Linked DNA regions of Syntrophobotulus glycolicus DSM 8271. The protein of the gene in region 1 interacts with the protein of each later gene in a pairwise test. Links are inferred from orthologs where the notes say so. Each region holds a gene or a part of one and is shown on either strand. Other genes may lie near its edges. The genes, in order: SGLY_RS00865 and dnaN.

Region 1 (3,081 bases):
CCCGATATCCACATCCTGAAGCTCCAGAAAAGCAGTATCGGAATTGAAGAAATCCTCAAAATGCAGGAGAATATCTATAAAAAACCTTTTGAGGGGAAATATAAGGTTTATTTGATCGAGCAGGCGGACAGGCTGACCCTTCCCGCAGCCAATGCTTTGCTGAAGGTTGCGGAGGAGCCGCCGGAGAATACTTTGCTGATCTTAAGCACAGCCAATTCAGAGAGGATTATTGCCACCTTGAGAAGCCGGGCACAGGAGGTATACTTTCCGGTTCCGGATAAGGACGTTTTTCTGAGGAATGGGATTGAGTCAGAAACTTCAGGAGAGATTGATTATGAGCTTGCTTATAAACTGGGCGGCCGGGATCCCGATCTGATTCGCCGGATTGTCGCTATGGGAACAGAACGAGTTGAAAATTGGCTGGAAACCTATCTCGCAGTAATTAAAGGTGATTTTTTAAAGATGTATTCCTTGTTTCCGTTGGATAAAGAAGAGGCATTGGTGCTGGTACAGGTTTTACAGATATATTTCATGAAAGAAATCACTGAAGGCAGAGTCCCGCCGGCCTACCTTCCATCAATTAATCAGGCTGTCATCGCATTGCAAAGACAAGCCAACAGTCGGCTGGCAATAGAAGTTCTTGCCCTTAAACAGATGAGAATTGGAGGAAACACACTTGGCTAAGGTTGTTGGTGTACGCTTTAAGGCTGCAGGAAAGATTTACTTTTTTGCCCCGGGCAATCTGGAAATTAAACAGGATGATGCCGTTATTGTCGAAACAGCCAGAGGGACGGAATACGGGAAAGTCGTTCTCGGCTTAAGGGAAGTCAGTGATAAGGAAATTATTGCTCCTTTAAAAGAGGTCATTCGTAAGGCCACTCCGGAAGATACAAAGATTTACCACGGCAATAAAGACAAAGAGCAGGAGGCTTACAAGATTTGCCTGGAAAAGATCGCTGCGCATAAGCTGCCGATGAAGCTGATTGATGTTGAATATACCTTTGACGGCAATAAGATTATTTTTTCCTTTACAGCGGAAGGCAGGGTTGATTTCCGTGAATTGGTTAAGGATCTTGCGTCAGTGTTCAGAACCAGGATAGAACTTAGGCAAATCGGAGTCAGAGATGAGGCAAAGATGTTGGGCGGTCTGGGCTGCTGTGGGAGAGAGTTATGCTGTACAACATTTCTTGGGGACTTTGAACCGGTCTCGATCAGAATGGCAAAGGACCAGAATCTGTCACTCAATCCGACTAAAATATCAGGTATTTGCGGCAGATTAATGTGTTGTTTAAAATACGAAAACGGATGCTACGAATGCCAGTCAAATCAAGAAAATAAAAAATTCCCGTACAGTACGGAGATATGGGAAGATGATGTCTCTCCGGAAGATCTTAAGAAGCTGGTCGACGAATCGGAGGAATAAAATTGGGTCAATTTACCCAGGCTATATCAGAGATTGAGGATCATTTAGGCAGGCTGCTGGATGAAATAAAAAGCTTAAGGCAGTATGTTCAGTACCTGGAAGAAGAAAATATTAAACTGAAAAGACAAATTTGCGCAGTTTCTGAGGCAGATACCGAAAGAGTGCAAAAAAACGCTGCTAAAATTCAGAAAGAGGCTCATGAAAACTTGGAACGGCTTTATTTAGAAGGATTTCATGTCTGTCATCTGTATTTTGGAGAGCAACTCGACGGGCCATGCTTATTTTGTACTGCTTTTCTGAAAAAGGACTGAACAAGTAGGGAGAAAACATGTCAGAAAGTGATCATAAAGGAAGCTTATATATTTGCGCTACTCCGATCGGCAATCTCAGTGATGTTACCCTAAGGGTACTGGATACGTTGAAAAAGGTTCATTTTATCGCGGCGGAGGATACCCGGCATTCCAGAATCCTGCTCAATCATTATGGAATAAAGGTTCCGTTACTCAGTTACCACGAACATAATGAAAGAAAAAGAGCGGAAGAAATCATAGAAGCACTAAAATCAGGGCAAGATGTGGCCCTGATTTCTGACGCCGGAATGCCCGCGATATCTGACCCCGGACAGATACTCATCAAGCGGTGTCAGGAAGAAAAGATTAGCGTTGATGTTTTACCGGGCCCTAATGCAGCTTTGACAGCCCTTGTTCTTTCGGGGATAAGTACGGAGCATTTTCTGTATCTGGGATTTCCTCCCGCCGGGAAAAGTGAGCGCAGAAAATTATTAGAAAAAATTAAAGAGCTGCGATTTACATTAATTTTCTATGAAGCCCCTCACCGTTTGCTTGATACCCTACAGGTGATGCATACCATGCTGGAAGACAGGGAGGCTGCTGTTGTCAGGGAATTGACAAAGATACACCAAACCGTCCATAAGGGGAAAATATCGGAGTTGATTCAAGAGTTTGAACAAAAGGCGGCAAAGGGAGAGTGCTGCATCATCATCAGCCCTGCGGAGGATATCCAGGATCATGGAGATCCGGATTTATGGGTTAAAGAGTATCAGGACTTAAAAACGCAGGGGATGCCCCCAACAGAGGCAATGAAAAGGATAGCGAAAAAATACGGAGTAAGCAAAAGAGAGATCTATAAAGCGACCCTGGACAATGAGAATAAAAAAGAAAGGCATAAGCCTTTCTAAAACAATCCTGAATATGATATCGTATGTTTAAAGAAAACAATTATTAGACAGCTTTATTGGCGACTTCGCCCATGGCAGCAGCACAGTCCATACAAACATTTTTGCCACGGAAGTTTTGCACATTGCTGGCGTTTCCGCAAAAGACGCAAGCCGGTTCATACTTTTTAAGGATGATTTTTTCTTCATCAACATAAATTTCTAAAGCATCTTTTTCATCGATTCCTAAGGTTCTGCGCAGCTCGATAGGTAATACTACTCTACCTAATTCGTCAACTTTTCTGACGATTCCCGTTGATTTCATCATTTCTCCTCCTTCTTCCAACAACTTTCGACATCTATTAACCTTATCTTACCAATAATACCTTAAGAAGTCAATAGTAATTATGGCTTAAAAACACCAATTTATTATAGAAGTTACCAGATAGATTTTATTTTTTATCATTTAAATTGATATTTTGAA
Region 2 (3,137 bases), 180 kb from region 1 along the record:
AGGTTGAATTCAGAAATACATATCGTAAGGTAGACTTGCTTCTTATTGACGATATTCAGTTTCTAGCAGGTAAAGAAGGTACCCAGGAAGAATTCTTTCATACCTTCAATACTTTATATGAAGCGAATAAACAAATTATTATCTCTTCAGACCGTCCTCCCCGGGAGATCCCTACATTGGAAGAAAGGCTCCGGTCCCGCTTTGAATGGGGATTGACCACAGATATTAATCCGCCGGACTATGAAACAAGAATAGCCATTTTGAGAAAAAAAGCCCAACTGGAAAATTATATTGTTCCTGATGAAATCATCACATTTATCGCATCTTCGATCCAATCCAATATTCGAGAGCTCGAAGGAGCTTTAAGCAAAATCACAGCATTTTGCATGCTGACAAATCAATCTATTACGGTGGAATTGGCCGAAGAAATCCTGAAAGATATGATACCAAACAGAAATCAAAAGATTATCTCTATAGAATTAATTCAAAAAACCGTTGCTGAACATTATAAAATGTCTGTAAATGAATTAAAACAAAAAAAGAGAACCAGAACCATTGCTTTTCCCAGACAAGTAGCCATGTATATTTCCAGACAGCTTACAGATTGTTCACTTCCTCAAATAGGAGAAAAATTTGGCGGCCGTGATCATACGACGGTTATTCACGCCTTTGACAAAATTTCTGAGATGAAAGAACACGATCCATTTGTAGAAAAAAGCATTAATGAAATTATTAATAAGATTAAATCAACCTGATATCCACAAGATTCTCATGCTGTTAATCTACCGCTCAACCCCCCATTATTTAAGGCAAATTGCGGATATCCACAAAAAAACGACTTATACTACTACTACTGCTAATCTATTAATCATATTACTGATGCGAAAAAAATATTCCTGAGGAGTCTTTTTGATGAAAATAAAAGTTACAAAAACTGATCTCTTGACTGGAGTAAATACTGTTCAAAGAGCCGTTTCAGCCAAAAATACACTTCCGATTTTGCAAGGAATCAAACTCCGGGCTGAAAACAATACGCTCTGTTTTGAGGCGACGGATTTAGAATTAGGCATTCGCAGCAGTTTTGATGCAGAAATTATTGAAGAAGGGACAATCGTTTTACCTTCCAGATTGTTTTCTGAAATCGTTCGAAAGTTGCCGGATAGTGATGTGGTTTTAGAATCGACTGATCATATTACAAATATTAATTATTCAGGATCCAGCTTTACCATTAATGGTTATGATCCGGAAGAATTTCCTGAAATAGGCGATGTTCCTGTTGAGGATGAAATAAAGCTGCCTGCCGACCTGTTTAAAAATATGATCAGGCAAACAGTGTTTGCTTGTGCTGCTGAAGAGACAAGGCCTGTTTTTACAGGGCTCCTTCTCCATCTGGAAGAAGATAATCTGGCCTTGGTTGGTACAGATACTCATCGTTTAGCTTATCGTACAGCCAAGATACCCGGCAATAAGCAAAAATTTAAAGGTATAGTTCCGGCGAAATCCATGCAGGAAATCTATAGATTATTACAGGATGATCATGACTTAACGATATATTGTTCCAAGTCGCGAGTATTTTTTAATTTCGGATCAATTCAGCTTCAAGCTCGATTAATTGATGGGCAGTTTCCCAATTATAAACAAGTCATTCCTCAAAAATGCAATACGAAGTTATTGATCAATACCAAGAATTTCACAGACATGGTTGAAAGAGCTTCCCTGTTATCAAAGGATAATTTAATTAAAACAGGTTCAGTAAGGATAAATGTGGAAAACTCTGTCTTGAAAATCAATCAGTTTTCAGAAGCGGGTAAAATCAATGAAGAAATGAAGATCAATCAGGATGGAGAAGATGTTTCGATTTCATTTAATTCAAAATATGTTCTGGATCTTTTAAAAATCATTGATAGCGAAAATATTTTGATGGAAACTTCAGGTGCGGTTAATCCGTGTATTTTTAGACCGGAAAATGATCAGGATTATTTATGCCTGGTTTTACCATTAAGAAATTAGGAATATGCTAATCCATAATCTTTACTTCAAAAATTTCAGAAATTACAGTGAACAGGAAATAACATTTACAAATGGGATTAACATTTTAGTAGGTTCCAATGGACAGGGAAAAACCAATGTCCTTGAAGGAATCTATTATCTTTTAATGGGAAAATCTTACCGGGTAAATCAAGAAAGTGAGCTTATTTATTGGGGACAGAAAAATTTTTACCTGAGAGCGAACTTTGAAGCCTATGAGCGTAAATATTGTTTAGAAAGCTATTACGAAAAAGGAAAAAAGGCCATAAAAATTAATCAGCTGGCTTGTCAAAAATTATCGGAATACGTAGGAATGATCAATGTGGTTTTTTTTACGCCTGATGATTTGAACATCATTAAAAGCGGTCCTTTGGAAAGGCGTAGATTTATTGATCTTCTGCTTATTCAGGTCAAACCGGCACATATTTCATTGTTAAATACCTATATCAGGATTCTTAAACAAAAAAGTATTCTTTTGAAAAGAAGTCTGAATAAAGCTGCGGCGAATGACCAGCTTCTGGTCTGGAATGAACAGCTCTTAGAGACTGGGAGCCGGGTGATCAGAAATAGATATGAAATGACAGAAAAACTTCAGAACCAATGTGGTAAAATGTTCAGTAAGGTCTTCGGCTGCCATGAAAATATGGATTTACAGTATGTTTCTCTTGGTAGAAAGAGCCTTGATGAAGCTTTGGCCTATTTCCCCGAGGCTTTAGAGAAACAAAGGGATGCTGAGATAGAACGGCGGGCAGTGCTTGTTGGACCACACAGAGATGATATAATAGTAAATATAAACGGGCGCTCAGCAAGGTATTATGCATCACAGGGGCAGCAAAGATCACTGGTTCTTTGTTTGAAATTAGCAGAAATGGAAATAATAAATAAAGAGAAAGAAGAATATCCCATTTTGCTGCTGGACGATGTTTTGTCTGAACTGGATGAAGGACGCAGGGAGTATCTGATGGAATACATCAGTAATTCAAATAAACAAACCATGATCACGACAACCGACCTTGGTCAAATTGAAAAACAAAAAGACCCAGCTGTGTACATCGTCAAACAGGGGACAATAAGGAGGGAATCCTGATGTTTATCCATATAGGTGCCAA

The links.
Region 2: the proteins of SGLY_RS00865 (region 1) and dnaN interact in binary tests that used the Bacillus subtilis proteins (3 or more experiments, as listed by UniProt). The link is inferred for Syntrophobotulus glycolicus DSM 8271 from one-to-one orthologs.

The regions. Positions count from the first base shown.
Region 1 is NC_015172.1:178,259-181,339, forward strand. What follows is about bases 334-3,079. They hold SGLY_RS00865 (initiation-control protein YabA), read left to right. Parts: upstream 334-1,425; coding sequence 1,426-1,734; downstream 1,735-3,079. Other genes in these bases: SGLY_RS00855 (DNA polymerase III subunit), read left to right, coding at 334-684; SGLY_RS00860 (PSP1 domain-containing protein), read left to right, coding at 677-1,423; rsmI (16S rRNA (cytidine(1402)-2'-O)-methyltransferase), read left to right, coding at 1,752-2,621; SGLY_RS00875 (AbrB/MazE/SpoVT family DNA-binding domain-containing protein), read right to left, coding at 2,665-2,922. Also shown: more of SGLY_RS00855, read left to right, coding at 1-333. UniProt on the Bacillus subtilis protein: Involved in control of chromosome replication initiation. Inhibits the cooperative binding of DnaA to the oriC region. Thus negatively regulating initiation of chromosome replication.
Region 2 is NC_015172.1:642-3,778, forward strand. What follows is about bases 160-2,961. They hold dnaN (DNA polymerase III subunit beta), read left to right. Parts: upstream 160-912; coding sequence 913-2,010; downstream 2,011-2,961. Other genes in these bases: dnaA (chromosomal replication initiator protein DnaA), read left to right, coding at 160-755; recF (DNA replication/repair protein RecF), read left to right, coding at 2,015-2,961. Outside these bases: more of dnaA, read left to right, coding at 1-159; more of recF, read left to right, coding at 2,962-3,115; extracellular matrix regulator RemB, read left to right, coding at 3,115-3,137. UniProt on the Bacillus subtilis protein: Confers DNA tethering and processivity to DNA polymerases and other proteins. Acts as a clamp, forming a ring around DNA (a reaction catalyzed by the clamp-loading complex) which diffuses in an ATP-independent manner freely and bidirectionally along dsDNA.